4 regions of the Embleya sp. NPDC055664 genome follow, and region 1 is predicted to be linked to each of the others. Evidence: riboswitches for the same ligand, from Rfam matches in the RefSeq annotation. Region 1 holds a riboswitch; each other region holds the start of a gene.

Region 1 (7,857 bases):
ACCGCAGCCCCAGCTCGTTCTCCTCCAGGTCCGTGGCCCAGCCACGACGCCGCACCTCGTCCAGCTCGGCGGCCAGCTTCGGCACCGAGGTGAGCGTGTGTCGAGTCGCCGGCCGCAGCGGCAGCCGAGGCGTCGCCCAGGCCCGCAGCGCCTCGTCGGTGGGATACGTCCAGGCCAGCAGCGCCTTGCCGACTCCCGTGCTGTGCGCGGGATTTCGCCCACCGATCACGGACGAGAGCTTGATCGCGCCGGACGCCTCGACCTTGTCCAGATAGACCACCTCACCCGCGTCCAGGATCGCCACGTGCACCGTCTCGTCGGTCACCCGGCGCAGGTCGGCGAGCAGCGGATGCACCATCGAGCGCAGGTCGATGTCGTCGTGGAACCGGAACGCGGTGGCGAGCAGCTGACTCCCGATGAAGTAGGGGCCGTTCACCTCGGGCTGGGCGGCGAATCCGCGGTGCTTGAGCGCCCCGAGCAACCGGTGGAGGGTGCTCTTCGGGATGTCCAGATCACTCGCAAGCTCCTCCAAGGCGATACCTCGGGGCATTTCGCCCATACGCATCAGGATCCGCAGTGCTCGATCCACGCTGATCACGGGCGAATCGCTGTTGCCGGTCAAGGGCCCCCCTAGGGAACGAAGCATAAATGGGATGGCATTCCGTCTGATGGAATGATAGACCGTACCGCGCATCGCTGATAACGTCCCGGCTCGTCGACCGGTCACGGAGGAGAAGCGATGCGCGGGCTCATCGGCAAGCGGATACTCGTCAGCGGCGGCAGCAGCGGCATCGGCCTCGCAGCCGCCCGGCGCTTCCTCGAAGAGGGGTGCCGCGTCCTGGTGGGCGGCCTGGATCCGGCCGAGGTGGACGAGGCCGTCGCGGAACTGCGCCCGCTCGGCGAGGTCACCGGCTTCGCCGTCGACGTCAGCCACGAGCCGGACGCGACCGCCCTCGTCGAGGCCGCCGTCCGCGAACTCGGCGGCATCGACGTACTCGCGAACAACGCCGGCATCGCCTGGCGCGAACCCTTCCTGGAGATCACCCCCGAACATTTCGACCGCATGCTCGCGGTCAACCTGCGCGGCATGTTCCTGGTCGGCCAGGCGGTCGGCCGGCACATGGTCGAACGCGGCGGCGGTGGGGTGATCGTCAACATGTCGTCCACGAACGGGATCGCGGGTGAGGAGGACTACGCGCACTACAACGCCTCCAAAGGAGGTGTCCTCCTGCTCGGCAAGACGATGGCGGTGGAACTGGGCCGGTACGGGATCCGGGTGAACACCCTGTGCCCCGGATACATCCGTACACCACTCAACGCCTCGATCGCAGGCGCAATGACAGACCCCGACTTCGAATCCACGTACATCACCACTCGAATCCCCCTGGCCCGCGCCGGCCGCCCCGAAGACGTAGCCGCCGCTTACGCGTTCCTGGCCTCGGAGGACGCAGCCTTCATCCACGGCACCGAACTGGTCATAGACGGCGGCCAATTGGCAGTCATGTAGCACCGACCAGGCCCCCACCCACCTCCATTCGGCCCGCGTCCCAGCCGCGTCGAAATCGCAACCACCCCACCCCGAACCGCAGTTCACCCCGGCCCGGACCCCAGCCCCAATCCGGTCCGCAACCATCTCGGCCAGGTCCGCAGCACATCTCAGCCCGTGCGGCGTTTGAGAACGAATGGGCCGCAGGCCGACGCGCCGGACCCACACTGCCGACGCGACCACCGCCGTCGGCCGCGAACCCACACCATCGCGACGGCCACCCGCCCGAGGGAGACCCACGGAACATGCCCCTGTCCATGGACCTGATCGACCGCCTGAGCGCGATCGTCGGCGCCGAACACGTCCGCCACACCACCGGCGACCTCGTGCCGTACGCCCGCGACGCCACCCCCCTGTTCGACCGACTCCCGGACGCCGTGGTCTTCCCGGCCGACACCGCCGAGGTCGCCGCCGTACTGCGCCTGGCGACCGAGCACCGCGTGCCGGTCGTCCCCCGGGGCGCCGGCTCCAACCTGTGCGCGGCCACCGTGGCCCTGAACGGCGGCATCGTCCTGGTCACCACACGCATGAACCGCATCCGCGAGATCAGCCCCGACGAACTGCTCGCCGTGGTCGAACCCGGCGTGACCACCGCCGCCCTGGCCGACGCCGCGACCGCGCACGGCCTGCTCTTCCCGCCCGACCCGGGCAGCCGCACAGTCTCCACCGTCGGCGGCAACGTGGCCACCTGCGCGGGCGGACTGCGCGGCCTCAAGTACGGCGTCACCCGCAACTACGTACTCGGCCTGGAAGCGGTACTGCCCACCGGCGAGGTGATCCGCACCGGCGGCCGGCTCTGGAAGGACGTGGCCGGCTACGACCTGACCCGCCTGCTCACCGGCTCCGAGGGCACCCTCGCCGTGATCACCGAGATCACCATGGCCCTGCTGCCCGCCCCCGCCGACACGGGCACCGGGATCGCCTACTTCCCCGACCTGTCCCACGCCGGCCGCGCGGTCGCCGACATCCTCTCCGCCGGCATCGTCCCGGCCACCCTGGAATTCCTGGACCGGAGCTGCGTCAACGCGGTCGAGGACTTCGCCGACCTCGGCCTGCGTCGGGACGCCGGGGCGCTGCTCCTGTTCGGCGACGACGGTACGTCCGACGCGGTCCGCCGCGACCTGAACCGCATGGCCGAGTTGTGCGACGCGGCCGGCGCCACGGAATGGACCCTGGCCGAGGACGTGGCCGGCGCCGAGGCACTGCTGACCGCTCGCCGATGTTCGCTGCCCGCGCTGTCCCGACTCGGCGCGCTGACCATCCTCGAGGACGCCACCGTGCCGCGCCCCAGGATCGCCGAGATGGTCGACCGGATCGACGCCATCGCGGCCGGGCACACCGTCACCATCGCCACCTTCGGCCACGCCGGCGACGGCAACCTCCACCCCACCTGCGTGGTGGCCGACCCGAACGACACCGAATCGATCGAGCGCGCGCACGCCGCCTTCGACGACATCTTCCGCACCGCGATCGAACTCGGCGGCACGATCACCGGCGAACACGGGGTAGGCGCCGCCAAGTTGCCGCACCTGCGCGCCCAACTCGGCGACGAACAGCTGCAATTGCTCAGCCGGATCAAGACCGCCTTCGATCCCGCCCGCATCCTCAATCCCGGAAAGCTCGGCTCATGACCGGTGTGTTCGACCCCGAGGAACTCTCCCGCTGCATCTCCTGCGGCTTCTGCCTGCCCGCGTGTCCGACCTACGCCGCCACCGGCGACGAGGCTTCGTCGCCGCGCGGCCGGATCAACCTGATGCGCGCGCTGGAGACCGGCCGCCTGGACGCCGACGACCCGACCCTGCTGGAACAGTCCTCCGCGTGTCTGGGCTGCCGCGCCTGCGAACCGGTCTGCCCGGCGGGCGTCCCGTACGGCTCCTTGTTGGAACAGTGGCGCGAGCACCAGTGGCGGGGCAAACACCGACCGCCACTGGCCCGGCTGTTGACGATCGTGGTGAGCCTGCCGCCGGTGGTCCGCGCGATGGGCTGGGGCCGCTTCGTCCTGCCGGCCGGGCGCAGCAGCCCCGACAGGGCAACCCGTCCGGCCACACCCCGGAGCCCGAAACCACCCACTCGGCCCGCACAGCCCGCACAGCCCACGCCACCCGCCGGCACCGGTGCCTCCCTCATGCTCGGCTGCTTCGAACGCGCCATGTTCCCGAAGGTCTCCCGCGCGGCCCGCACCCTCCTGCCCGGCCTGAAGGTGCCCGACGACCAGGGCTGCTGCGGAGCGCTGCACGCGCACAACGGCGAATCGACCAAGGGCCGTGCCCTCGCCCGCCGCCTCGGCGAACGACTCCCCGGCCGGATCGTCACCACCTCCGGCGGATGCGCCGCGCACCTGGCCGACGTCATCGGCCGCGACCGGGTCGCCGAATTGTCCGAGGTGGTCGACGTCTCGGCCCTCCCCGAACGCCGGGTGGCCGGCCGCCGGGTCAGGGTCACCCTCCAGGACTCCTGCCACCTGCGCAACGGCCTCGGCGTCTGGCGCGAACCGCGCGAAGTCCTTTCCGCAGTGGCCGACTTCGTGGAAACCCCGGGCGCCGGCGACTGCTGCGGCGCGGCCGGCACCCACTCCCTCCTGCGCCCGATCGAATCCCGCCGCATCCTCGACCGCAAGCTGGACGCGATCGAGGCCAGTGGCGCCGACGTCGTGGTCGCGGTCAACCCGGGCTGCCTGCGCCAACTCCGCACCGGCCTGCGGCGCCGCAAGTCGCGCGTACGCGCGGTACACCTCGCCGAATTCCTCACCGCACCCAACGGCGGCGCCCGGACGCCCTGACCACGACGGACCCGACACCGGCGTCTCGGGCCGGGTTCGGCGTATGCGGCTCCACACGGGGGGAGCCGCATACGCCGAACCCGACCCGAGACACCCACACCTATCCGGCTCGGCCCTGCCCTCCCGAGGCTCCGGCGAAGTGACAAGCGGCTCGGAGTGAATGGCGCCGGGACCACGGGCCCACAACCTCGCCGAGACGCGCCGTGTTTCGCTGACACCGGCTGCTTCGGCCGACTGACAGAATCGGCACATGGCCGGACCGCGTGCGCGGGCACGACTTCGCTGGACGGGGTCGGCCGCAGAGACACTGATCTTCCTGTCCAGTGTCGCGTTCCTGAGCAGCACCGCCCGGTGGGCGCTGATCGTGTGGGTCGTCGTCGGGTCGCTCTACATCGCCGGCGGGTTCGCGGCCGTGTGGCGGGGACGGCCCGTCGAGGCCGGCGCGGTCACGGAGCTGCGCGCTCTGGCCCGGTGGTCGTGGATCGCGCCGCTGCTCGCGGGGACGACCGGCGCCGTATCGGCGGTGACGGCTCTGCTTGCGAAGGACCAGGTCGTCGGCGGTCATCGTGATCTCGGACTGACGGTCGCCGCTTCGCTCGGGGTGATCCTGTCGTGGGCGCTGATGCAGGTCGGCTTCGCGCAGATCTACCTCGTCATCGACGTCACCGGCGGGCACGGCGACCTTCGGTTCCCCGAGGGCACGACGCCGTCGTTCCTGAGTTTCGCGTACTTCTCCTTCACGCTCGCCACGTCGTTCGCGACCAGCGATGTCGAAGTCGTCGGTGTGCGGATGCGGCGGATCGTGCTCGTCCACACCGTCATCGCCTACTTCTACAACGCCCTGGTGGTCGCCGTCGCGTTCCAGGTGCTTCAGGGGCTCGTCAGCCCGTGAGGCGCGGCCCGCGACGACATGCCACCCCGCGATGACGGGGTGTACCCGAGCCGAGGTTCGATCACCGGCAGTCCATACAGGGCAAATCACCCGAATCGGTGCCAGTCAGGCCGAAAGCCTCCATCACGCCACCCGGCCCGAAGGGGCCATCCCATCGAACGCCGGTTCCGCGACGCGCGCGCCTTCACCCTCGCCGCATCCCACAAATGGGCAGGTCGGGAGCCGTTTCGACCCGTTTTCCACCATCCCGAGACCGTCGTTTCCGACAAATCCCGTGGCGCACGTCACATCCCGCGCACCGATTGTCAGGAACTCGCACGCACCGTGAACCGAATTTCCACGATTCTCACTCCCCGCAATTCCGACCTCACTCCCCGCTGAAGGTCCCGGACACAATGCGTGGACGCTTCGGGACTTTCGGTCCCCTAATTCCACCCTTCCGACCCGAATCTTCGGTTTCGGCGAAACGTGATGTTTGGATCCGAGTCGGGTGTATGCGTAGCTTGGTGCTTCGCCGCACCGGTCCGGTGTTCGGCGGAATGTGTCTCCCGGTTCGCCGAATCCTGCCGCCGGAGAGGCCACGGTACGAAACCCGAAAGGCAGGAGCGGGGGAACCAAGTGGAATGCCGTCCCGGGCGTCCGCATGTCGCGGACATCCGATAACGACGGCTTGGGGTGAAGCCGTGCCCGCCTCCTCGATACCCGAGGAGTCGACGCCGGCCGGGCGAGACTCTCCAGCCCGAATCCGACAGCTCACTTCGTAGGCGTGGGAGAAGGAAAATCTTCGTGCAGTCGTTCATCACCCCTGCCCGCAAGCCCAAGAACGCGCGCCTCGCGCTCACCCTCGGCATGGCCGGCGCCATCGTCGCCGCCCCGCTGATCACCGGCTTCGCCACCTCCGCCACCGCCGCCCCGGTCTCCGTCTGGGACAAGGTCGCCATGGGCGAGAGCTCGGGCAACTGGCACATCAACACCGGCAACGGTTTCTACGGTGGCCTGCAGTTCACGCAGAGCACCTGGAACGAGTTCGGCGGTCAGCAGTACGCCCCGCGTGCGGACCTGGCCACCAAGGACCAGCAGATCGCCATCGCGGAGAAGGTCCTCGCCGTACAGGGCCCCGGCGCGTGGCCGAACACCTCGGGCCCCGCGGGCCTGACCCGTGGCGGCGCCGCTCCGGCCATCTCCCCCAACGCCAAGTCGGGCTCGACCAAGGCCACCGTCAAGGTCGCCCCCAAGGTCGCCGAGAAGCCGGTCGAGTCCGCGCCGGCCCCGAAGGCCCCGAAGATCGAGGTCGTCCCGGCCGCCGAAACCAAGGCCACGACCACCACCTACTCCGTGGTCAAGGGCGACACCCTGTCCAAGATCGCCGCGGCCAAGGACGTCGAGGGCGGCTGGCACAAGCTGTACGCCGACAACAAGTCCGTCATCGGCGGCAACCCGAACCTGATCCTGGTCGGCCAGAAGCTCTCGCTCTCCGGCAAGGCCGCGGCCGCCACGAAGACCGAGGTCGCGCCGAAGGCCGAGGCCAAGGTCGAGACCAAGACCGAGGCCCAGCCCTCCGTGTCGGTCAAGGTCGCCCCGAAGCCCGTGACCAAGGAGAAGGCCCCCGTCGTGGCCAAGGACTCCTCGGCCAAGGCCGGCAGCACCGCCGTCAACTCCTCGGGCTACGTCGCCCCGGTGAACGGTGCCCTGGGCACCGCGTTCGGCACCGGTGGCTCCATGTGGTCCAGCGGCAGCCACACCGGCCAGGACTTCGTGGTCGGCACCGGCACCTCCGTCAAGGCCATCACCTCGGGCACCGTGGTCAGCGCCGGCAACGGTGGCGCCTACGGCAACGAGGTCGTCATCAAGCACGCGGACGGCAAGTACTCGCAGTACGCCCACCTGTCCAGCATCGGCGTCCGCGCCGGCCAGACGGTGAGCACCGGCCAGCAGATCGGCCTCTCGGGCGCGACCGGCAACGTGACCGGCCCGCACCTGCACTTCGAGATCCGCACCACCCCGAACTACGGCAGCGGCATCAACCCCGTCACCTACCTGCGCGCGCACGGCGTCAACCTCTGATCCGAGCACAACCGGGAAGTTCCAGGGCCGGGCCCGTCGACCACGCGTCGACGGGCCCGGCCCTGTTCCATGCCCACCGCGCGGGCGGGTCCGGCCGAGTGCGCACTGTCCGCCGGAGCGGGCACCGCCCGCCCGAGCGAGCACCATCCGCTACGCCCACCGCGCACCCGGCAGCGCTTCCCCCGCGTCAGCCCCGCGCGGGATAGCGCTTCGGCAGCGGCAGCCCTCGCGCCGCCATCAGCTCCCGCAACCGATCGGGGTAATCGGTGATCAGCCCGTCCACGCCGTCGTCCATCAACTTCGCCATGGTCGCCGGATCGTCGATGGTCCACGGCACCACCTTGATGCCCAGTCGGTGTGCCTCCTCGACCATCGCCCGGGTCACGTAGGGACGGTAGTTCGGGTCGCCCACCCTGCCGTCCTGCGGAAAGCCGTGCACCGGCGAGAACGACGTCGCGCCGAACGACTTGATCGCCCGCAGCGGGTCGCCGCCGAAGTCGTCGATGTCCAGGCCGCCCAGCCAGGGCGAGGCGCCGGGCTTGCCGACCTGGAGGAAGTCGTAGTTGGTCAACGCAA
Region 2 (7,857 bases), on a different contig from region 1:
CCGTTCACCCTCCCGTCGGGCCCTCGGCGATGGCCATACCGTTACCGTCCGTGGTCGGTCCGGTCGATCGGCCGGTCGGACCCCTCGCCGTTCGACGACACGATCCGGGTCCCTACCCGTCGAGTAGGCCGCGCATTGTTTCGGCTGCCCGGGCGGCTGCGTCGGCACAACAATTGTTGAACAACACGTGTATCCGGTCGACGGTTTCGGCCGGCATGCGCACTCGGGGCACCCACTCGGCCAGTTCCGCGCTCGTATAGGTGTGGCGGAACCGTTCTTCCTTCGACCCACTCCCCCAGGCCCGGTTGCGGCCGTGGAAGCGAACCACCGCCAGCTCGGGCGTGGTGGCCACGGCAACCGGGGGGATGGACGTGGGCAGCGACTGCGCCGTGTCGACCGCCACCGCGGCGACACCGAGGCGTTCGAGGAGAGCCGTCGTCGCGGCGCGATGTTCGTCCTGCCACCAGAGCGGATGCCGGAACTCGACGGCGAGCGGCCACCCTTGCGCCCGCTCGACGCAGTCGTGGAGGAAACGTGTGGCAGCCGAACCGGGCGCCAAGGACGGCGGGAACTGAAAGAGCAACGTGCCGAGACGTCCTGCCTCGCGCAACGGCAGCAGCGCCCCGCTGCGGGTGCTGGGCAACGCGTAGTAGGTCGCGTCCACCTCGACCACCGGGAACTGCCGGGCGTAGTGCGAAGTCGGTGTTCCGCGTCCCGGCATTCGGCCGGATACCAACCACTGGAGACCAAGGCGGAGTCGGTCCACGAGCTCGTGCCCACCGATATACGATCCATGGCCCACACGCCTACCCCGGTTCCCGGAACCTTCCGCACGGCAAGGCAGGGCAAGGCAACCCGAGATACCGCGTGCCCCGAGGCACCGGCAGCGCCGACAACGACGATCGGTCCGGGAGGGGTGCTCGCCCCCTCCCGGACCGATCGTCGGTGTAGCGCGGTCGGGTGGGTCTAGCCCGGTCGGACGGCCGCGTAGAACGGCATCGAGTCCAAGGGGGCCTCGGTCACGTTCTTGCCGGGGCGGGGGGCGTGGATGATCTTGCCGTTGCCGATGTACATGCCCACGTGCGAGTTGTCCGAGAAGTAGAACACCAGGTCGCCCGGCTTGAGCGCGTCCTTGGAGATCCGCGGGCCGTCGTTGACCTGGGTCCACGTGGTGCGGCTGAGCGAAACGTTGGCGGCTCGCCACGAGGCCTGGGTCAGGCCCGAGCAGTCGTACGAGTCGGGGCCCACGCCTCGCGGCGCGTACGGCTTGCCGATTTGGGCCCGCGCGAACGCGATCGCGGCCGCCGCCCGGCCGGACACGGGGACGTCCTTGCCCGTCGTCGGCGGCGGGTCCGTCTTGTCGCGCGAGCTGCGGTCGGTCTCGGTGCGCGAACCCGCGTCGTTCTTGTGCTCGTTCGAGTCGAGGACTTCCTTCTGCTGCTGCGCGGTGAGCGTGTTCAGCAGGCGCTGTGCCTCGGTGAGCTTGTTCTGGATCTCGCCCTTGTGCCGGTTCAGCTCGGTGCGCAGCTTCTCCAGTTCCGCGAGCTGCGAGGAGGCCTCGGTGCGGTCCTGCTGGAGAACTCGGGCCTGCGCCGCGATCTGCTTCAGCTTCGCGGCCTGCTGGCCGTCGAGCTGGGACAACATCTGCGACTTCTGCAGGTATCCCTCGGGGTCGCCGCTGAGCGCGAGCGAGAGCGAGGGCGGCAGACCGCCGCTGCGGTACTGATTGGCCGCCAGGACACCGATCTGGTCGCGCAGCGTGTTGAGCGCGGCCTGTTCCTCGGTGATCCGGGCCTGGGTCTGGTTCGCGGTGCCCTGCTGCTTGGTGATCTGCTCGTCGACGCCGTTGGCGGCTTCGGTGGCCTTGATCGCCTCGCTGTGCAGCTGGTTGACGCGGTCCTTGGTCTGCTGGAACGACTGCGCGGGGTCCGCGCTCGCGGTGCCGGCGAAGGTCATCACACCGGTCATCGTCGCGGCGGCCGTGACCACGGTCGCGGCGGTACGCACGGCGGTGCGGGGCTTGGGCTTGCGGTGCTGCCCGGATCGACGCTGGGACGCCACTGGCGGCGGTCTCCTTCCTCGGCCGCCTACCGGGTTAGCTGACGGGTTCGGGCGGAAGAAGGCGCCCTACGGTGCCGGAGCACCGATTCACCCCAGGGACTGTGAAGGGTCCCCGGTTCCGGCTTCGTGTCGCGGCGACCGCGGTTGCCCACCGTCACCGAAACCCGTCACCGAATTCGGCGGAGGCGAACGTGTCGACCGGGTGGCCGACGTGGAGCCGCTCGCCTATCGCAGAACGATAGTCACAGGCGTGTCACGACCCTCACTCGGGGTCTCTGCATTGCCAAAACTTTACCAAGAGTTCCGTTTCACCCGTCGTCGTATCACAGGAAAAGCACTCGGAATCCCGAAAGTCGATCTTGGGCCGATTTGGCAACGATTGGTGGCAAGGATCTGCCGTCCGACCTCCGCAAACGTCGCCGCACCCGCGAAATGGGCCGCCTACGGGGTTACCACGCGCCAGGCTCCGCTGTTTCGCCCGGCTTGCCTGTCCTTTTCGAACCGGGCATTCGCAAGGCCCGGCCGATCCGAGGCGAATACGCACATCGAGCGACATCGAGCGGCATCGAACAGGTGCGGGCAGACCCCGAACCCGGATTCGAAAATCGACCCCCGGTCCGGCGCCGTGCCCACTACCCCGACACCGACCGCCCCGCCGCCGCCACCGCCAGATCGCCTTCCGCTCCCACACGCGCGTCGTACTCCGCCCGCGCCTCGGCGATACGTTCCTGATGTTCCTCGGTCCAGGTGACCAGCGAGCGGATCGTGGTGTGCAGCGTGGTCCCCATCGGGGTGAGCGCGTAGTCCACCCGAGGCGGCACGACCGGATACACCGTGCGGCGCACCAGGCCGTCGCGTTCGAGCTGGCGCAGCGTCACGGTGAGCATGCGCTGGCTGATCCCGTCGATCTCCCGCCGCAACTCGGTGAAGCGCAACGTACGGCTCTCCAGGATCGCGATCACCAGAAGCGACCACTTGTCGGCGACCCGGTCGAGGATCTGCCGGACCTCGCACCCCTCGCGCACGTCCCACTGGAGGGCGTCGTAGTCCTCCTGGTTACTCGGGCAGGGGGTCGGTTCCTTCGAAGTGCCTTCTTCCATGGAAGTCGATGCTGCCGAAGGATGGGGTCGGTTACAAGAGGGAACCGGGTTCGTCCGAAGAACCGACCCCCGGTGCCCCGATCCCACCGCAATCCCACCCACCCGCGTCCCGAGGGGCTGTCGCATGTCCACATCCACGTCCGCACCCGGCAGCGCCACCGAATCCGCCCCCGAATCCGCCGCCGGCGACACCCCCGCCGGCCGCATGAGCCCCCGCGCCTGGGGCATGCTGCTCGTCCTCTGCGGCGCGATCTTCCTCGAGGGCATCGACATCGCGATGCTCAACGTCGCGCTGCCCACCATCCGCGAGGACCTTGGCATGTCCACCGGTGGCGTGAGCTGGGTGATGAGCGCGTACGTGCTCGCCTACGCCGGCTTCATGCTCCTCGGTGGCCGCACCGCCGATCTGCTCGGCCGGCGGCGGATGTTCCTCTTGTGGCTGAGCGTCTTCCTGGTCTTCTCCGGCCTGGGCGGATTCGCCACCGAGGGCTGGATGCTGATCGTGGCCCGCTTCGTGACCGGCGCCTCGGCCGCCTTCATGACCCCTGCCGGGCTGTCCATCATCACCACCGGCTTCCCGGAGGGGCCGCAGCGCAACCGGGCACTGCTCTTCTACGCGGGCACCGCCGCGGGCGGCTTCTCGCTCGGCCTGGTGATCGGCGGACTGCTGACGGCGATCGACTGGCGGCTGGTGTTCTTCGTACCGGTCGCGCTCGCCGCGGTGATCCTGGCGGCGGCGTCGGCGCTGATCCCCCGGGACGAGCGGCCCGAGGCCGGCGGGGGCTTCGACCTCGTCGGGGCGATCAGCGTGACCGGTTCGATGTTGCTGCTGGTCTACGGCGTGGTCCGGCTCGAACACCCCGCCGACGGCCCGGGCTGGACGATCGTGGTCTTCGCGGGCGGGCTCGCCCTTCTGCTCGCCTTCGTGGCCGTCGAACGACGCGCGGCGAATCCGCTGGTACGCCTCGGCATCCTGCGCTCGGGCGCGCTGGTCCGGGCGAACCTGGGCGCGATGTTGTTCGCGGGCTCGTTCTTCGGCTTCCAGTTCATCGCGGTCTTCTACCTCCAGGAGATCCGCGGCTGGTCGACCCTGGAGACCAGTTTCGCGCTGCTCGCGGTCGGGGCGGACGCGGTACTCGCGCCGACGCTGACACCGAGGCTGGTGGAGCGCTTCGGGAACCTGCGGGTGATCCTCGGCGGGATGGTGGCCGCCGCCGCGGCGTACGCGCTGTTCCTGTCGATCGACGGCGACACCTCCTACGTGGCGATGTTCCCGACGATGCTGCTGCTCGGTCTGGCCTTCGCGCTGGCGTACGGCCCGCTCACCATCGCCGCGACCGACGGCATCGACGAGGACGAACAGGGCCTGGCCGGCGGACTCCTTTACACCGCCTTCCAGTTCGGCGCGGCGCTGGGCCTGTCGACGGTCACCGCGGTCCTGGCCGGTGCGGGCGGCTCCGAGCTGGACGGCTTCCGGACGGCACTCATCGTGCCGCTGGTCGGGGTGGCGCTGGGCGCGGCGGTGACCGTGTTCGGACTGCGCGGGCGACGGGCGGCGGCCTAGCCGAGTCGCCCCACAGCCGACGAAGCCGCTCGCCGATGCGCGAGCGGCTTCGTCGAATCGGGACTCAGGCCCCGCCCGAGCCCGCCCCCGAACCGGTACCGGCCGCCACCGTCGCGGCGGAGCCCTGCGCCGGCACCCGGCCCGACGTTCCCGGACCCGACGCCAGAACGGCCGTACTCCCGTGCGGCTTCGCCCGCCGCACCCCGATCGTCAGCACCGTGATCACGGCGGCCGCGAACATGCCCACCCCGGCGATCGTCATGCAGACGTGCATCGCGTCCACGAAGCTGTCGCCGATCGCGCCGAGCGCCCTGCCCGTGGGCTCGGGAGCCAGACCCAGATGGCCGGCCGCCGACAATCCCTCGTCCGACACGGCCGCGCGCACGTGTTCGCGGTCGGCGTCGGCCAGCCCGGAGTCGGCCAGGTGCCCCGGCAGTCCCGCGCTGATCCGGCTGGTCAATACCGCGCCCAGGACCGCCGGGCCGAGCGCGCCGCCGAGTTGGCGCAGCGTGTTGTTGCCCGCGCTCGCCATGCCGGCCAGGTGGTGCGGGACGCTGCTCACCGCGATCGAGGTGATCGGCGTCATGACGAAGGCGAAGCCGATACCGATCACCGCCAACGGGGCGATCAGCGCGGCGAATCCGGTGTCCTTGTCCAGCGTGTTCAGGGCCAGCATGCCGATCCCGGTGAGCACCAGGCCGCCGGTCAGCAGCAGGCCCGGGGCGATCCGCCCGACCAGCCGGCCGACCACCGGGCCGAACACCACGCCGAGACCGTTGACGAGCAGGAAGCGGTAGGCGATCTCGAGGGCGCTCAGGTGCTGGACGTTGCCGAAGAACAGGCTGAGCGAGAAGACGATCCCGACCAGGCCGAACATGGTCAACATGGTCACCACACCGGCGCCGCTGAAGGCCCGCGAGGAGAACAGGTCCAGCGACAACATCGGCGTCGCCGAACGGCGCTCGACCCACACGAACGCCACCAGACCCAGCACCGCGAGCGCGAACGCGGCCAGGACCGGTCCGTGCGTCCAGCCGCTGGTGCCGCCCTCGATCACGCCGTAGATCAGGCCGGAGATCGCCACGATCGCGGTGAGCTGACCGGGGACGTCGATCGCCCGGCCGCGCGCCGAGCGCGAGTCCTCCAGGAGCGCCGCCGCGATCACCGAGCCGATCAGGCAGATCAGTACCGTCGGCGCGAAGACCCAGCGCCAGGAGGCGTGTTCCAGGATCGTCCCGCTCACCAGCGGGCCCAGGGACATGCCCAGGCCCAGGGACGCGGCCCACGCGGATATCGCCTTGGCCCGGGCCCGGAAGTCGGGGTAGGCGTGGCTGATCAGCGCCAGGCTGGAGGTGAGCAGGGCCGCGCCGCCCGCGCCGGAGAGGGCCTGGCCCACCCAGACCTGGGCCACGCTGTGCGCGGTCAGGTTGACGGCCGCGCCGACGGCGAGCAGGCCGAGCCCGGCCAGGAACGCCTTCTTGCGCCCGTACAGGTCGCCGATCAGGCCGAAGGTCAGGATCAGCGCCGCCATCGGCAGGATGAAGAAGTCGCTGATCCACTGGAGATCGCTCGTGGACGCGCCGAGCCCGCGCTGGATGGTCGGCAGGGACACCGCGACCCCGCCGATGGGCACGTACGAGGCGAAGACCCCGAGGCAGGCGAGCACCACGGTGAGCGCCGGCCGGGCCACGGCCCCGGTCGGCGGCGGACTCGTTGCGGACGGGGTGGACTGCGGGGTCGTGGACATGGTGAGACAGCCTTCCAAGTAATCGAAGGCTGTCAAGTTATCAGAAGCCTGCTAACTTGTATGCATACTTAGAACATGCCTGCCTCCTGCGAATATGCGCGTCGTCTGGGAACATGCACCTCACCTGCGAATATGTACGTCGACGTGGCCCGGCCGGGGGAGGGACGTGCCCTACGGTGACCGGTGAGGCACCCACGGGGTGCGGACCCCGGCACCCCCGGCCGTACGAAGAAGGGAAACGTGTGATGCCCGCCCACCGGGAAGTCGCCGCCGCCGCGTGGAGCGAGCAGCTGCCCCATCTGCTCTGGCGCGCCCAGCAGTCGGTACAGCGACTGCTCAACGAGCGCCTGGAAGGCATCGGCGTCTCGATCAACCAGCTGGGCCTGGCCGGTCGGCTCGACGAGAACGGCGCGTTGTCCGCCGCCGACCTCGCCCGCGCGCACCACATCACCCCCCAGAGCGTGACCACCGCGATGCTGGCCCTTGAGCGTGTCGGCTGGATCGTCCGCCGCCCGCACCCGGTACACAAGCGGGTGGTCCTCCTGGAACTGACCGGACTCGGCAGCGCCGGCGTCGCCGAGGGCCGGCGCGTGGTCAAGGACGTCGACGGCATGATCAGCCGGACGATCGGCCCCGAGGCGGCCGAGGTGTTCGCCGAGAACCTGCGCATGCTCAGCGCGATCATCGACGGCCCGGACGTCCCGGCGGGCAGAATGTGGCCGGAACCGCCGCACTGAGAAGGAGTCGGGCGACCCGGGCCGCCGCGCCCACCGCGACTCACCCGGGGGCGCCGCCTAACGTGTCCTCGGCTCCTTCGTCGGCGTTTCCTGCGACCCGGTCTTCTCTGCCCCCGTCTCCTCCGCCCCCGTCTCCTCCGCCCCGGGCACGCGGAACGCGGGGGCCAGGCGGGCGTCGGTGACCACCCGCAGGTACGGCGGGATCGTCGCGGCGGCGGCGACGGCGAAGGCCAGGAACGCCGCCCGGACGCCGAACCACTCGGCGAGCACGCCGATCAGGCCCGCGCCGACGGGGATCGCACCCCAGCCGAGCAGGCGGGCGGCGCCGCTGTAGCGGCCCATCATGTGCTCGGGGACCAGGTTCTGCGCGATCAACCGGGCGTTGACCGACCACAGCGTGCCGCCCAACCCGCCGACGAACGCCGCGCCGGCGATCGCCCACATCGCGGTGGTCACCGCCGGCACCGCCATCATCACGATCGTGGCGATCAGGTCGGCCAGCATCACCCGCCGGTGGCCCAGCAGCCGGTTCAGCCGGCCCACCAGCACCGCCCCGAGCAGTCCGCCGACGCCGAGCGCGCTCAGCACGACCCCGTACTCCCGGGCGGACATCTGCATCGTGTCGTGCGCGACCAGCGGCATCAGCGC
Region 3 (7,857 bases), on a different contig from region 1:
GTCGTAGATGGAGAACGAGGAGCTCATGCCGAGCTTCTTGTACTGCTGCCGCAGGATGCGTACGCAGGCCGAGTGGAAGGTGGACACCCACATCGCCTTGGTGCGCGGCCCGACCAGCGCCTCGACCCGCTCGCGCATCTCGGCGGCGGCCTTGTTGGTGAAGGTGATCGCCAGGATCTCGCCGGGGTGTACGTGGCGGGAGGCGAGCAGGTGGGCGATGCGGTGGGTCAGCACGCGGGTCTTGCCGGAGCCCGCGCCCGCCACGATGAGCAGCGGGGACCCCTCGTGCACGACCGCGGCGCGCTGTTGCGGGTTCATCCCGTCGAGCAGCCGGGCCGGGTCCACCACGGGGCGCGGGGCGCCGTTGCGGTAGTAGGCGTCGCGTGGCTCGGGCGGCGGTGCGTACTGCCCCTCGTACAGGTCGTCCGGATAGTCCTCCGGCAGGCCGTACACGTGGTTCTCGTCCGGCTCGGGCGGCAGCGGGATCTCGTCCGCGGAGCCGGCGGGGGACTTCTTGGCCGCGGTGTCGAAACCGGGCAGGGGGATGTCGTCGAAGAGGCTGCTCATCGTTCCCCGAGTCTAGGTGGGTGTCGGGCGGGTCGTGCCCGGGCCGTTGTCGCGGGCAGGGATCATTGCGCCGACAACCATCTTCGCCCCGTCGGACATCGGGTCGACCGTCAAGGGAGTACATCGTGCTGGACGATCGCGACGTGGAGCGGATCCTGGTGCTGGCCGCGCACCCGGACGACATCGACTTCGGGGCGGCGGGGACGGTCGCCACGTGGACCGAGGCGGGCATCGAGGTGAGCTACTGCCTGGTCACCGACGGGGACGCGGGCGGGTTCGATCCGGCGGTGCCCCGGTCGGAGATCGGCGGGATCCGGCGGGCCGAGCAGAGCGCGGCGGCGGCGCATGTGGGGGTGCGGCAGCTGTACTGGCTGGGGTATCCGGACGGGCGCGTGGCAGCCTCCATGGAACTGCGGCGCGACATCAGCCGGGTGATCCGACAGGTACGCCCGCAGCGCATGGTGATCCCGAGTCCGGAGCGGGACTGGGCCCGGCTGGCGCCCAGCCACCCCGATCACCTGGAGGCCGGCGAGGCGGCGATGCGGGCGATCTATCCGGACGCGCGCAACCCGTTCGCCCACCCCGAGCTGCTGGAGGCGGAGGGGCTGAAGGAGTGGACGGTGCCGGAGACCTGGCTGTCGCCGACCGCGGCGCCGAACCACGCGGTGGACGTGACGGAGGTGTTCGAGCGCAAGATCGCGGCGCTGCTGTCGCACGAGAGCCAGACGGGCCATCTGCCGGAGCTGCGCGAGCACGTGGTGTCGATGCTGGAGGGCAACGCGGCGCGGTTCGAACTGGGCGCCGGGCGTATGGCCGAGGTGTTCCGGGTGGTGGACACCCGCTAGCGGCGGGACCGGCGGCTCAGGTCCACATCACGGCGATGGCGATGTTCGCCACGGTCAGCAGGCCGATCGCGCCGAGGACGCGTGCGGACACCCGGTCCGCGGCGCGGTTGCCCCACACCAGCAACAGGATGACCAGCAGGATCCCGAGCTTGGTGCCGATCTTGGCGGTGTCCACGTCGCGGTCCAGGCCGGACTGCACCACGCCCACCAGGGCCAGGCCGGTGACGAGCATGGTCAGCGCGCCGTGCGTCATCGCCGGCACGATCCGCACGTCGCCGGTGCGCAGCGCGGACATCTGGGTGAGGAAGCCGCCGAGCAGGGCCGCGATGCCCACGATGTGCAGCACCAGCAGGATCTGCCGCAGAACGTCCACGTCGTACAACCCCTCGTCGATCATCGCCCCGGCGGGCACCCGGCCGGCGTTCTCGGCGCCCATGCCGGACCCCCGCCGCCGTCCGGCAGCCTAGCCGGCGGCGATCCACGCCTCTCCATCGGTCGAATGCCATTAAAGATCGCCAAAAGGGATCAAGATCGACTTTAGGGAATCCGGGCGCTTTTCCCGTGATACGCGGAGATGGAAACGGTGACATTGGTAAAGTTTTGGCAATGTGAAGGCCGATGGTGATGGTCCTGACACGCGTGTGACTAGTGTTCTGCGGCAGGCGATCGGCTCGAGGTCGGCCACCCGGTCGACACGATCGCCTCCGCCGAATTCGGTGACGGGTTTCGGTGACGGTGGGCAACCACGGTCGTCGCGACGCGAAGCCGGAACCGGGGACCCTCGCAGTCCCTTGGGGTGAATCGGTGCTCCGGCACCGTAGGGCGCCTTCTTCCGCCCGAACCCGTCAGCTAACCCGGTAGGCGGCCGAGGAAGGAGACCCGCCACCAGTGGCGTCCCAACGTCGACCCGGGCAACACCGCAAGCCCAAGCCGCGTACCGCCGTGCGTACCGCCGCGACCGTGGTCACGGCCGCCGCGACGATGACCGGTGTGATGACCTTCGCCGGCACCGCGAGCGCGGACCCCGCGCAGTCGTTCCAGCAGACCAAGGACCGCGTCAACCAGCTGCACAGCGACGTGATCAAGGCCACCGAAGCCGCCAACGGCGTCGAGGAACAGATCGAGAAGCAGCAGGGCACCGCGAACCAGACCCAGGCCCGGATCACCGAGGAACAGGCCGCGCTGAACGCCCTGCGCGACCAGATCGGCGTCCTGGCGGCCAACCAGTACCGCAGCGGCGGCCTCCCGCCGTCCCTCTCGCTCGCGCTCAGCGGCGACCCCGAGGGATACCTGCAGAAGTCGCAGATGATGTCCCAGCTCGACGGCCAGCAGGCCGCCAAGCTGAAGCAGATCGCGGCGCAGGCCCGAGTTCTCCAGCAGGACCGCACCGAGGCCTCCTCGCAGCTCGCGGAACTGGAGAAGCTGCGCACCGACCTGAACAAGAACAAGACCGACATCCAGGCCAAGCTCACCGAGGCACAGCGCCTGCTGAACACGCTCACCGCGCAGCAGCAGAAGGAAGTCCTCGACTCGGACGAGCACGCGAACGACACGCGTGCCAACGACCGCAGTTCGCGGGACAAGCAGGACACCACGCCGACGACCAACGTGCCGGCCTCCGGCCGGGCCGCGGCGGCGATCGCGTTCGCGCGGTCCCAGATCGGCAAGCCGTACGTCTCCGGCGCCGAGGGCCCCGGCTCCTACGACTGCTCGGGCCTGACCCAGGCGTCCTGGAAGGCCGCGGGCGTGCGCCTGACCCGGACGACCTGGACCCAGGTCAACGACGGTCCGCGCGTCGCCAAGGGCTCGCTCCAGCCGGGCGACCTGGTGTTCTTCTACTCGGACAACCGGCACGTGGGCCTGTACATCGGCAACGGCAAGATCATCCACGCCCCGCGTCCCGGCAAGACCGTGACCGAGGCGCCGGTCGACTCGATGCCGTTCTACGCGGCCATCCGACCCGGCTAGGCCCGGCGGACCCCGTCACACGTACGAAGGCGCCCTCCCGTCGCGGGAGGGCGCCTTCGCGCGTGTCGCCGGTCGCCCGGCTCAGACCAGTCGCCGGTCCGTCGCCCAGCGGGTCAGCTCGTGCCGGTTGGACAACTGCAACTTGCGCAGCACCGCGGAGACATGGGTCTCCACCGTCTTGACCGAGATGACCAATCGGCGGGCGATCTCCTTGTAGGCGTAGCCGCGCGCGATCAACCGCAGCACCTCGCGCTCGCGCTGGGTGAGCCGGTCCAGGTCCTCGTCGATCGGCGGCACGTCGGTGGCCGCGAACGCGTCCAGTACGAAGCCCGCCAGGCGCGGCGAGAACACCGCGTCGCCCTCGCCGACCCGGCCGATCGCGCGGATCAGTTCGTCGCCGGTGATCGACTTGGTCACATAGCCCCGGGCGCCGCCCCGGATCACCCCGATCACGTCCTCCGCGGCGTCGGACACGGACAGCGCCAGGAAGCGCACCGCCGGGATCAGCGACGCGCACCGGCGCAACACCTCGACCCCGCCGCCGCCGGGCAGGTGCACGTCGAGCAGGACCACCTCGGGGCGGGTCTCGGTGACCACGGCCACCGCGCTCGCCACGTCGTCGGCCTCGCCGACCACCTCGACCGCCTCGCCGATCTCGGCTCGCACGCCGGTGCGGAACATCCGGTGGTCGTCGACGAGGACCACCCGGGTGCGGGGCGTGCCCTCGACGGGTGCGCTACTCGTCTCGGTGGTGTTCACGTGTTCGTCCTTCCCACAGCGGACCGGCCGGCGTCGGCGCGGCGCATCTCCAGCTCGACCTCGGTGCCCTCGCCGGGTTCGCTGCGGATGTTCGCGGCGCCCCCGTTGCGGCGCATGCGCCCGAGCACGGACTCTCGCACACCCAGCCGGTCGGCGGGTACGGAGTCGGGGTCGAAACCGGGTCCGCGGTCGCGGACGAACACCGTGACCGTGTCCTCGTCGGCCTCGCCGAACACCGAGATCGCCGCGCCGCCCGCGTACTTCGCCGCGTTCACCATCGCCTCGCGCGCGGCGGCGATCAGTGCGGAGAGCCGGTCGTCGACCGGGCAGTCGCCCACGCACACGATCTCGATCGACACCCCGTGCGCGTCCTCCACCTCGGCGGCGACCCCGCGCAGTGCGGCGGCGAAGGTGCGGTCCGGCTCCTCGCCGTCGGGGCGGTACAACCAGGCCCGCAACTCGCGCTCCTGCGCCCGGGCCAGCCGGGCCACCTCGCGCGGGTCCTCCACCTGGCGCTGGATCAGGGTCAGCGTGTGCAGCACCGAGTCGTGCACGTGCGCGGCCACCTCCGCCCGCTCCTGGGCCCGGATGCGGGCCCGGCGCTCGGCGCCCAGCTCGCGGGTCTGCCGCAGCAGATACGGGCCGAAGATGACCAGCAGGCCGACCAGGAGCAGGCCCGCCCCGCGCATCGCGGCCAGCGCGTCGCCGATACCGCCGCGGCCGAGCGAGAAGAAGATCAGGCCCGCGACCACCAGCGTGGCGCCGATCAGGGCGCGCAGCCAACCCCCCACCCGGCTGCGCCCGTCCAGCGAGAACCAGCGCTGCCGCTGCGACTCGTCGGCCTGACGCCACAGCAGGATCACCCCGGGCCCGGCCACGAGCAGCGGCCACAACCAGTCGCCGGAACCGGTGTCGGTGTCGGTCCCGAGCCCGGTGAGCATGGTCGCCGCGATCAGCACGATGATCAGCGCGAGCGCTTGATGCCGCTCCCGGCCGCGCTCGCGGCTCGGCGGGGCGGCGTCGGTCACGCTCTGCGGTACGAAGATCCAAAAGGCCGCGTACAGGACCACGCCCAGGCCCGCGAAGAACGCGAGCGCGACGAAGGCGACGCGCAGCACCACCACCTCGACGCCGAGGTGCTCGGCCAGGCCGCGCGCGACGCCGCCGGCGAACCGGTGGGACGCGGCGCGGCGGAGCTTCGGCGTCGGGTACGCGGGCCGGTTCGGCGCGGCGGGGGGCGGATATACGGCGGTCACACGACCGATCGTCACACGCCGGCAAGTCCGGGCGCATCAGGGCCCGACCCTGATTCCCCCTCAGGGTCGGACCAGGGGTCGACCAGGGCGGAGCCCGATGGGAACGGGGCCGCGTGCACGCCACGATGGACCCATGAACGACGACATGAAACCCGGTGTCTCGGCCGGCGACCGGGCCGGCGACGTCCCGGGCGGCCCTCCGGGGTCGTCCGCGGCGCCCACGACGACGACCACTCGACCCCAGCTCCTGCGCAGCGTCGACGACCGCATGGTCTCCGGCGTGTGCGGCGGGCTCGGCGAGCATTTCGGCCTCGATCCGGTGATCTTCCGCATCGTCTTCGCGGTGCTGTCGCTCTTCGGCGGGGTGGGCGTACTGGTGTACAGCCTGGGCTGGCTGTTGATCCCGGCCCGTGGAGAGGAGCAGCCGGTGCTGCGCCGGGTGCTCTCCGGGAAGTTCGACCGCGGGGCGACGGCCGCCACCGTGGTCGCCGTGATGGGGGTCGCCTTGTTCTTCACGTACCTGGACTCGGGCTTCGGCCCGTCGGTCCCGCTGATGATGATCACCGCCGTGGTCCTGTTCATGGTCTGGACCGACACGAAACGCAGGTCCGAGGCCGCCGCGCGGACGGCGGGGGTCGCGGCGACGGCGAGCGCTCCCGCGCCGGTCGACACCGCCCCCGCCGGCGACACCGCGCCGGGACCGCCGATGTGGTGGCAGGTGCCCGGTGGCGGCTCGGCGCCGGAGGGTGGGCGGCCGCCCGCGAAGCCGGTCGCGGCCGAGCCGGGCAGGCCCGTGAAGCGTCCGCGCTCGTACGTGGCGCTGGCCACGCTGTCCGTGGCCACGATGGTCGGCGGCCTGCTGTGGGTGCTCAACCGCACCGACGCGGTCGACGTGACGTTCACCGTCGCGGTGGCCATCGTGCTCGGCGTCGTCGGTCTGGGCCTGCTCGCGGGTACCTGGTTCGGCCGGGCGCGGCTGCTGATCCTGCCCGCCCTCGCGCTCACCGCGCTGCTTGCCGGGCTGACCGCGATCACCGTGCCGCTGACCGGGCCGTGGGGGGAGCGCACGTACACCCCGACCTCGGTCGCGGCGCTGCCCGCGTCGTACCACCTCGGCGGCGGCGACATGGACCTGGACCTGCGCACCCTGGACCTGGGGCCGGCCCGCGCGGCGACGGTCAAGGCCACGGTGGGTGCCGGGCAGATCCAGGTGTGGGTGCCCAAGGACGTCAGGGTGGTGTTCAAGGGCCGCTCCGACGTCGGCGACGTGCGCACGATGAGCGGTCGCGACGACGGCTGGCGGCCGGACCGGAGCGAGACGCTGGAGCCGATCTCCCAGCCGGAGCGCGGCACGATCACGCTGGACCTGAAGGTCGGCGTGGGCCAGGTGGAACTGCTGTACGACGACCACGGACGGCTGCCGCGATGAGCACGACACCGAGGAACGGCGTGACCCGGATGGAGGGCGAATCCCGATGAGGACGAACAGGCAGCGCTTCGACCCGATGGCCCTGATCGCGGGTGTGGTGTTCACCGGCATCGCGATCGCGTATCTGCTGCGGGCGGGCGGTCACGCGCTGATGAGCCCCGAATGGTCGCTGGCCACCGCGGCGATCGGGGTGGGCCTGGCGGGCCTCGCCGGGGCCCTGTGGTCGATGTTGCCGACCGGCCGCTCCGCTGCGCCCGCGCCCGCGCCGCCGGCCGGGTTCTTCGCGCCGGTGGCGCCGCCGGAGTCGGGCGACATGGCGTTCGTGGGCCGAGCCGGGCACGAGGAACACGTCGGCGCACGCGGCGAGAACACCGGGACGAACCCGACCCCGAAAACCGGATCCGAGCCCGGGCCGGCAGCCGACCCCGGGGCCGCCACGGTGCCGGGGACGGACGTCGAGCCCGGCGCCAAGGCCGGAACCGCCTCCGTGACCGACGCCGAGACCAGGGCCGACCTCGGGACCGGCGCCGAGATCGGCCCCCGGTCCGGGACCGACGCCGACTCCGACATCGCGGCCGGGGCCGCCCTCGGGACGGATATCGAGTCCAACGTCGAGACCGGCGTCGAGACCGGAACCGGCGTCGAGGCCACGTCCCGTACCGGGGCCGGGAGCCGTGCCGAGGTCGAGGCGGAAAACGAGACAGAGATCATGGCCGTGATCGAAGCGCCGGCCGAGCCGGACTCACCGGCCGGATCCTCGGCCGCGCCGGCGGCTGCCTTCTCGGACGCATCCGACGACGACCCGGACGACACCCCGCCGGCCGTCGACCCGGCCAAGTAGCCGACGCGGTTGGCCGATACGACGAAGGGGGCGGGTGGGCTGTCAACCCACCCGCCCCCTCGCGCGTACGCGCCCGCGCCGCGCCGCGTCCGTGGGTGTGCTCAGCCGCGGTCGTGTGGGGTGTGCCACAGGTCCGGGTCGGGGCCCTTCGGGACGATTCCGGTCGGGTTGATCGCGTCGTGTGTGACGTAG
Region 4 (7,857 bases), on a different contig from region 1:
CCGCCGCGGCGGGCACCGATCTGGAGGACCTGCGCACCCGCGCCGACCGGGGCGCGGCGACCACCGCGATGGCCGAGGGCGCGGCCTCGATTCTGCGCGAACTCTTCGAGCAGGGAAGGGTGGACGGGGTGCTCGCGATGGGCGGCTCGGGCGGCTCGGCGATCGCGTCCCACGCGATGCGCGCGCTGCCGGTGGGCGTGCCCAAGCTGCTGGTGTCCACGATGGCGGCGGGCGACGTGTCGCCGTACGTCGGCGCGGTGGACGTGACGATGATGTACAGCGTCGTGGACATCGCCGGGATCAACCGGCTCTCCGAACGCATCCTGGGCAACGCGGCGGACGCGATCGCGGGCATGGCCGGCGGCTACGCCGAGGACCGCGCGGCGGTCGCCGGGGTGACCGGCGAGGGCCGACCGCTGGTGGCCGCGACCCAGTTCGGCGTGACCACCCCGGCGGTGGACGCGGCGCGCGAGCGGCTCAACGAACTGGGCTACGAGGTACTGGTGTTCCACGCCACCGGGGCCGGCGGCCGGTCGATGGAGAACCTGGCCGAGGGCGGCTTCCTGGCCGGGGTCCTCGATCTGACCACCACCGAGCTGGCCGACGACCTGGTCGGCGGGGTGCTCAGCGCGGGCCCGCAGCGGCTGACCGCGGCCGGGCGGATGGGATTGCCGCAGGTGGTCAGCGTGGGCGCGCTGGACATGGTCAACTTCGGCCCCCGCGACACCGTTCCGCCGCGTTTCGAGGACCGGCTGTTGTACGTGCACAACCCGACCGTGACACTGATGCGCACCACACCGGCCGAAAACGCCGAACTGGGACGGCGGATCGCGGCCAAACTGATCGACGCGACCGGGCCCACCGCGCTGTACCTGCCGCTGCGCGGAGTCTCCGCGATCGACGTCGAGGGCGGACCCTTCTACGATTCCGACGCCGATACGGCGTTGTTCGACGCGCTGCGCGCCGGCCTCGACGGGACCGCCGTCGAGGTGCGCGAGGTCGCGACGGACATCAACGATCCGGCGTTCGCCAAGGCGGCGGCGGATCGATTGCACGAATTGATCACGAAGGGACACGTGGACTGAGATGAACGGACGCGAGGCGCGGGGCCGACTGCGCACGACGGTCGAGCAGGGCGGCGTCGTGATCGGCGCGGGCGCGGGCACCGGATTGTCCGCCAAGTGCGCCGAGGCCGGGGGTGTGGACCTGATCATCATCTACAACTCGGGCCGCTATCGCATGGCCGGCCGGGGTTCGTTGGCGGGACTGCTGCCGTACGGCGACGCCAACGCGATCGTGGTGGAGATGGCGGGCGAGGTGCTGCCGGTGGTGCGCAGTACCCCGGTCCTCGCGGGGGTGTGCGGCACCGATCCGTTCCGGATCATGCCGCACTTCCTGGACCAACTCGCGGCCATGGGCTTCGCGGGAGTGCAGAACTTCCCGACGGTCGGCCTGTTCGACGGTGTCTTCCGGCAGAACCTGGAGGAGACCGGGATGGGCTACGACCTGGAGGTGGAGATGATCCGGCTGGCGGCGGAGCGCGGCCTGCTCACGGCGCCGTACGTCTTCGATCCCGAGCAGGCCCGCGCGATGGCGGCGGCCGGCGCCGACGTGCTGGTCCCGCACCTGGGGCTGACCACCAAGGGCAGCATCGGCGCGACCACCGCGGTCACCCTCGACCAGGCGGTGGAGCGGGTGCAGGAGATGCGCGACGCGGCGGCGGAGGTCAACCCCGACGTGCTGGTGCTGTGCCACGGCGGGCCGATCGCCGAACCCGAGGACGCGGCGTACGTCCTGGCCCACACCACCGGCGTGGTCGGCTTCTTCGGCGCCTCCAGCATGGAGCGCCTGCCGACCGAGGTGGCCATCACCGAGCAGGCGCGGGCGTTCAAGAGCATCACCCCGAGTGGGGGCACCGCCACGGCGGGCGACACTCCGGCACATCCGTAACCAACGCGCCCGGCAGTAGATGCGTGGCGCACGCGCACGTCCGTCCGTCCGACAACCACGAGCGTGAGGACCCGGCATGTACAAGTTGACCGTGCTCTACGGCCACCCCGAAGACCCGGCGGCGTTCGATTCCTATTACTGGGACAAGCACGTCCCGCTGGCCCGCACCATGCCGGGACTGACCGGCTGGACCATCGGCAAGTGCGAACCGGATCCGTCCGGTGCGAAGCCGCCCTATTACCTGGTGGTCGCGCTGTACGCGCCCTCGCGCGCGGAACTCGAGGCGGTGCTGGATTCGCCCGAGGGGCGGGCCACGGTGGCCGATGTGCCCAATTTCGCGACCGGCGGCGCGACGTTCCTCTGGGACGAGGAGCGGGTAGTGGTTCCGGTAGAGCTGCCCGCGACGGAATAGCCCGTCGTTGACGCACGCGTGACCACGCGGCCGCGCACCGTGTACGCCGGAGCCGTGACCTGCAAAGACGGCGACAAATCGGGCAAATAGGTGTTATTCCTCCCTATGGGGGACGTCACAAACCACCCGAAATGTTTGCCAACCCGGCGAACCGGTGCGTAGCTTCGTGGTTGTTCGCACAAGCGGACTCCCCGGGCGGTACGCCGAATCCTGCCGCCGTCCGAGGGAAGCAGTCGATATCGACTGGCGGCAGGAGCGGGGGAACCAAGTGAGCCGACATCGGCACTGCCGATGCCTGGGGTGAAGCCATGCCTGTGACAGGCGAGGCCGGGCCAATCGTCCGAACCCGACAGCTAACTTCGTAGGCGCCCGACGAGGTAATCAATGACCTTCCGTGCCATCACCGCTCCGGTTCGTTCGCTCTCTCGTGGCCGTCGCGCCGGCATCGCCGTCGCCGCAGGTGCGGGTCTCGTCCTTCCCCTCGTGGGCATGGCGGGCAGCGCGAACGCCGCGACTTCGTCCACCTGGGACGCGGTCGCCCAGTGCGAGAGCACCGGAAACTGGGGCATCAACACGGGCAACGGCTTCTCCGGCGGTCTGCAGTTCACCCCGAGCACCTGGAACGCGTTCGGCGGCAGCCAGTACGCGGCCAGTGCCGCGCAGGCCTCCAAGGCGCAGCAGATCGCCGTCGCCGAGCGGGTCCTGGCGAGCCAGGGCCCCGGCGCCTGGCCGGTCTGCTCCGTGAAGGCCGGTCTGGGCAAGGGCGGCGACGCCAACGCCACGGCCGAGTCCTCGACCACCGGCAAGACCAAGTCCTCGGTCGAGCCGAAGGCCGCGCCGACGTCCGAGGCCAAGCCCGCGACCGGCAACGCGCCGAAGCTCAACGTGCAGCCCAAGCAGGACGTCGCCAAGCAGGACGCGCCGAAGTCGGCCGCGACCGAGCGGGCGTCGGGCTCCGGCACCTACACCGTCAAGTCCGGTGACACGCTGTCCGCGATCGCGGCCAAGTTCGGTGTCAAGGGCGGCTACAAGGCCCTGCACACGGCCAACGCCGGCGTCCTCGGCGACAACCCGAACGTGATCGCCGTGGGCACCAAGCTCGCCGTCTGATCCATACCCTCACCACGTGGGCCCCGCCGAGACATTCGGCGGGGCCCACGCGCGTTCGACCAGGCCCGGCCGGGCCGTTGCACGCGCCCATCCCGATCCGGACATGCGCGCGATGGCGTTGGCGGTGAGCACCGGACGCGAGTAGGCCGAACGGCCCGGTCAGCTCTGCTCGGTGCGCAATAGCCGCAGGAACGCCTTGATGCCGGAGATGACTTCCTGGTTGTCCGTCAACTGGCTGATGGTGTCCTCGAAGCGGCGGCCGAGGGCGTCCACCTTGCGGTCCGCCTCCTGGAAGCGCTTGGTGGTGTCGGCCGCCCCGAAGACCGTCGTCTCCTTGAGCTGCTCGATGCTCTCCAGCAACTCCTTGGTGCGGGTCTCCAGGGCCTCGACCTTGGCCTTGAGGGCCGTGACGTCCTGGCTGACCGCGAGCACGTCGTCGCGGGGGTGGGTCACCTCGCGCAGCATGGTGCGCAGCCGCTGGGACAGGTGCTCCGCATACGCCTGACCGGGTCGAAACAGGGTGCTGAGCAGGTAGAACCCGGCGAACCAATAGCCCACCACGCCACCGGAGATCCAGGTGATCAGCGCGATCACGGCGGCGGAGAGCACGTGTGCGCCGATCGCGCCGTAGAGCAGTCGGCGGGCGATCCGCCGGGCCTCGACGTCACGCCCTTCCGGTACCGCCAGGCCCCGCTCCCGGCTGATCGCGATCTCCGTGATCACCCGCTGGGCCCGGAAGTACAGGTTCCACGGCGCGGTGAGCACCAGGATCAGCCAGAACAGACACACCGCCCCCGCCCCGAGCGAGAGCAGATCCGCCAGTGACGTGTCCTCGACGAAGTACAGCACGATGCCCAACGCCGTCGTGCCGACGAACAGCAGAACCGCAAGCAGCCTGGTCGCACCCACCCGAATCGCACTCCCACCCCACCCGGCGCCCGGCCCACCCGAGCACGCTGCTCGGACTGTAGAGCACGGAGATCACCGTGATCGGGTTCAGCCGTCGGCAACCGATCCGTCGGGGTCGGGGATCCACGAACCGTGGATCCCGGCCGGCACCCGGCGCGGCAATTCGACGGCCGCCATCGGCGGCGCGGTGATCCTGCGCGCGTCCAGTACCAGCAACTCCGAGGCATTCCGGGCCAGATCACTGACCACGGTGAGCAGGTAGCCGTCGTCCTCGGCGGTGCCGCCCTCGGCCGGCACGAACACCGCCTCGCCGGGCATACGGTCGCGCCCCTGTCCGGCGATCCACCGCTCCCCGCTCACCCGGTCGTACTTGACGATCGCGTACTCGCGCAGCCCCGCCCCGGGAAAGGCCGACGCGTAGCCGAATCGGTGCGGCCGGCCCACCGCGCGGGCGTCGATCGTGGGGAACTCGACGACCAGCGAGTCCAGTGCCTGCTCGCCCGCGACGCCCGAGGCCGGGTCCAGGATCCATCGGTGCGAGATCGCGCCGACCACGGGTGACTCGGGGTAGCCGGGCGCACCCACCCACCACCGCCAACTCGTCTCCCACGCGGCCCGATCGAACCTCGGTGCCTCCAGCACGATCCGACCGCGCGCGTCCTCGTACGCGTTGGCCACATGCAGCACCATCCCCGGCGACACCTCGAACCAGGTCGGCACGGCCGGGCCGGTGCGCGGCATCACGCCGATCCGGGGCGCGTAGGACTCGCTCCAGCGGTAGGGCACACCGGAGGACTCGGCCGGGTTGAACACCACCGGCAGGTCGAGCCAGACCACATGGCGTCGCGTCAGCCCGAAGTCGTGCATCAGCGAGGGTCCCGCGCCGCAGATCACCTCGCTGCGGATGATCCGCCCCCGGGGTGACGCGACGTGGTACGTCAGATACGGCGGGGTCGGCGAGTAGCCGAAGAAGTGCAGTTCGCCGGTGCCCGGATCGGTTTTGGGATGCGCGGTCATCGCGGTGGTCAGCCCGCCGGCGAAGTCGTACGGGCCGACCGTGTCCAACTCGCGGGTCACCTCGAACGGGAGGTTGGCCTCCTGGAGCGCGAGCAGCCGACCGGCGTGTTCGACGATGTGCGTGCCGGCGATGCTCGCGGTCAGGTCGACGCTGCCGTCCGCGCGCACATACGGCGCGCCGTTCCACGCGGGGGTGCGCACCCACCGGTTGCGGTACCACTCGGCCCGGCCGGCCCGCAGCCGGATGCCGTGCAGCATGCCGCTGCCCCGGAACCAGTGCGACGGCACGTCGCCGGGTCGCGGGTTGTGCCCGTTGCGGATGTAGCGACCGTTCAGCTCCGGCGGAAGCATGCCCCGAACCTTCAGGTCGCGCCGGTCGATCTCGTCGGCGACTGGTGCGAAGTGCTCGGCGAGATAGGGCTTTCGCAGGTCCACGACGGCGCGCTCCGATCACCTGGGTCGGTGACTGTAGCACCTGCCGCCGCTGATCCGGCACCCGATGTGAACGAGCCCTCGCCGACCCGTGCGCCCCGAAAGAAGTCCGCAACCGGCCGGAAACCGGCACCACTTCGAGGTCGATGCGACAAAGCCCCGGCACCACTTCGAGGTCGACCCGACAAAGCCCCGGCACTACGCGAAGGCGGGCCGGGGCACCCGCCCCGACCCGCCCACCGCCGTGCGCCCGTTCGGTTAGCGCGCGCCCAACTCCTCGGCCAGCGCGGTCGCGAAGGCCTCGATGTCCGCCTCGGTGGTATCGAACGCCGTCATCCAGCGCACCTCGCCGATCGACTCGTCCCAGGTGTAGAACCGGAACCGCTTCTGCATCCGCTCGGTCACATCCGCCGGCAGCACCGCGAACACCGCGTTGGCCTGTGGCATCCGAGACAGCGTCACCCCGTCCAGGTCGGCGACCTTCTCGGCGAGCAGCGCCGCCATCGCGTTCGCGTGCCGCGCGTTGCGCAGCCACAGATCGCCGGACAGCAGCGCCTCGAACTGCACCGACACGAACCGCATCTTGGACGCGAGTTGCATCGCCGCCTTGCGCAGATACTTGATGCCGCGCGCCGCGTCCGGGTTGAGCACGACCACGGCCTCGCCGAACATCAGGCCGCTCTTGGTGCCGCCGAAGGACAACACGTCCACGCCCACGTCCGTGCTCAGCGCGCGCAGCGGCACGTCCAGCGCGGCGGCGGCGTTGGCCAGGCGCGAGCCGTCCAGGTGGGCGAGCATGCCGTGGTCGTGCGCGTGCGCGACCAACGCGGCGATCTCGTCCACCGTGTAGACCGTGCCCAGTTCGGTGCTCTCCGCGAATGAGACCACCCGCGGCTGGGCCCGGTGTTCGTCGCCCCAACCCCACGCATGCGTATCCACGAGTTCGGGGGTGAGCTTGCCGTCGGGGGTGGCCACAGTGAGCAGCTTCAGGCCCGCCACCTTCTCCGGCGCGCCGCACTCGTCCACGTTGATGTGCGCGGTGGCCGCGCAGATCACCGAGTCCCAGCGGTCGGTCATCGACTGCAGGCCGACCACGTTGGCCCCGGTGCCGTTGAACACCGGGAACACCTCCGCGCGTTCGCCGAAGTGGGCGCGGAAGACCTCGGTCAGGTGCTCGGTGTAGACGTCCTCGCCGTAGGAGATCTGGTGTCCACCGTTGGCCGTGCCGATCGCGGCCAACACCTCGGGATGTATGCCCGCGTAGTTGTCGCTGGCGAAACCGCGCGCGTCGGGGTCGTGACGCGGGGTCAGGGGACGTTCAGGCACAGTCGTTTCCCGTTCAGGTCGATGGCCGGGGTGTTCCACAGACCCGCGATCTCGGCGGCGAGATCGGCGACGTCGGTGAATCCGGCGAACTTTGCGTTGGGTCGGGCCTCGCGCATCTCGTCGTTGACGAGCGCCTTGACCACCAGGATCGTGGCCGCCGCCTCGGTGTCGGTGAACGCGTCGGCGAGCGCGAGGGTCCAGGTCTCCGCCGCGGCCTTGGCGGCGGCGTAGCCCGCGTTGCCCTGGGTCGGCTGTCCGGCCGCGGCGGCGGAGATCAGTACGAACCGACCGCGCGGGCTGCGCGCGAGCGCTTCGTGGAAGGCCAGCGTGGTGTGCTGGAGGGTACGTACGAGCAGGTTGTGCAGCAGGGCCCAGTCGTCGAGCGAGTTGTCGCCGAACTTCTTGCCGCCGCGCCAGCCGCCGACCAGGTGCACCAGCCCGTCCACTCGGCCGTGCTCGCGCTCGACCTCCTCCGCCCAGCGGCGGGTGGCGTCCGGGTCGAGCAGGTCCACCACCGCGCCGTGCGCTCCGGGCGCGGCGTCCACGCTCGCCCGCAATCGTTCGGCGTCCGCGTCCGCGCCGTACACGCGGGCGCCGGCGCCGACCAGCCGTTCGAGCACCGCCCGCCCGGTGGGTCCACCCGCGCCCGCGACCGCGATCACCGCGCCTTCGAGACCGTTCATCACTGCGACTCCTCGTTC

What was found. A riboswitch is a leader RNA that binds a small molecule or an ion and turns the genes downstream of it on or off. The one in region 1 is predicted to bind cyclic di-AMP.
Region 2: another riboswitch for cyclic di-AMP. It lies ahead of ACWGR4_RS46170 (C40 family peptidase); the one in region 1 lies ahead of ACWGR4_RS42890 (transglycosylase family protein).
Region 3: another riboswitch for cyclic di-AMP. It lies ahead of ACWGR4_RS17075 (NlpC/P60 family protein); the one in region 1 lies ahead of ACWGR4_RS42890 (transglycosylase family protein).
Region 4: another riboswitch for cyclic di-AMP. It lies ahead of ACWGR4_RS09320 (transglycosylase family protein); the one in region 1 lies ahead of ACWGR4_RS42890 (transglycosylase family protein).

What each region holds. Positions count from the first base shown of each region.
Region 1 is NZ_JBSHGZ010000046.1:72,144-80,000, forward strand. Features, by position in the region: gene ACWGR4_RS42865 (IclR family transcriptional regulator) at 1-622, opposite strand, end outside; gene ACWGR4_RS42870 (SDR family NAD(P)-dependent oxidoreductase) at 740-1,507, shown strand; gene ACWGR4_RS42875 (FAD-binding oxidoreductase) at 1,792-3,177, shown strand; gene ACWGR4_RS42880 ((Fe-S)-binding protein) at 3,174-4,325, shown strand; gene ACWGR4_RS42885 (DUF1345 domain-containing protein) at 4,576-5,217, shown strand; cyclic di-AMP (ydaO/yuaA leader) riboswitch at 5,798-5,999, shown strand; gene ACWGR4_RS42890 (transglycosylase family protein) at 6,067-7,281, shown strand; gene ACWGR4_RS42895 (glycerophosphodiester phosphodiesterase family protein) at 7,469-7,857, opposite strand, start outside.
Region 2 is NZ_JBSHGZ010000060.1:462-8,318, forward strand. Features, by position in the region: partial or broken gene ACWGR4_RS46165 (DUF72 domain-containing protein) at 113-795, opposite strand; gene ACWGR4_RS46170 (C40 family peptidase) at 967-2,061, opposite strand; cyclic di-AMP (ydaO/yuaA leader) riboswitch at 2,070-2,208, opposite strand; gene ACWGR4_RS46175 (winged helix-turn-helix transcriptional regulator) at 2,694-3,161, opposite strand; gene ACWGR4_RS46180 (MFS transporter) at 3,367-4,725, shown strand; gene ACWGR4_RS46185 (MFS transporter) at 4,790-6,472, opposite strand; gene ACWGR4_RS46190 (MarR family winged helix-turn-helix transcriptional regulator) at 6,718-7,209, shown strand; gene ACWGR4_RS46195 (MFS transporter) at 7,267-7,857, opposite strand, start outside.
Region 3 is NZ_JBSHGZ010000008.1:198,303-206,159, forward strand. Features, by position in the region: gene pcrA (DNA helicase PcrA) at 1-567, opposite strand, end outside; gene ACWGR4_RS17065 (PIG-L deacetylase family protein) at 693-1,412, shown strand; gene ACWGR4_RS17070 (hypothetical protein) at 1,429-1,785, opposite strand; cyclic di-AMP (ydaO/yuaA leader) riboswitch at 2,161-2,291, shown strand; gene ACWGR4_RS17075 (NlpC/P60 family protein) at 2,301-3,380, shown strand; gene ACWGR4_RS17080 (LuxR C-terminal-related transcriptional regulator) at 3,462-4,139, opposite strand; gene ACWGR4_RS17085 (ATP-binding protein) at 4,136-5,395, opposite strand; gene ACWGR4_RS17090 (PspC domain-containing protein) at 5,529-6,824, shown strand; gene ACWGR4_RS17095 (hypothetical protein) at 6,871-7,665, shown strand; gene ACWGR4_RS17100 (glutathione S-transferase family protein) at 7,767-7,857, opposite strand, start outside.
Region 4 is NZ_JBSHGZ010000004.1:335,622-343,478, reverse strand. Features, by position in the region: gene ACWGR4_RS09335 (Tm-1-like ATP-binding domain-containing protein) at 1-1,085, shown strand, start outside; gene ACWGR4_RS09330 (phosphoenolpyruvate hydrolase family protein) at 1,087-1,950, shown strand; gene ACWGR4_RS09325 (EthD family reductase) at 2,027-2,362, shown strand; cyclic di-AMP (ydaO/yuaA leader) riboswitch at 2,584-2,746, shown strand; gene ACWGR4_RS09320 (transglycosylase family protein) at 2,852-3,472, shown strand; gene ACWGR4_RS09315 (coiled-coil domain-containing protein) at 3,632-4,381, opposite strand; gene ACWGR4_RS09310 (carotenoid oxygenase family protein) at 4,469-5,833, opposite strand; gene ACWGR4_RS09305 (threonine aldolase family protein) at 6,089-7,156, opposite strand; gene ACWGR4_RS09300 (SDR family NAD(P)-dependent oxidoreductase) at 7,138-7,839, opposite strand.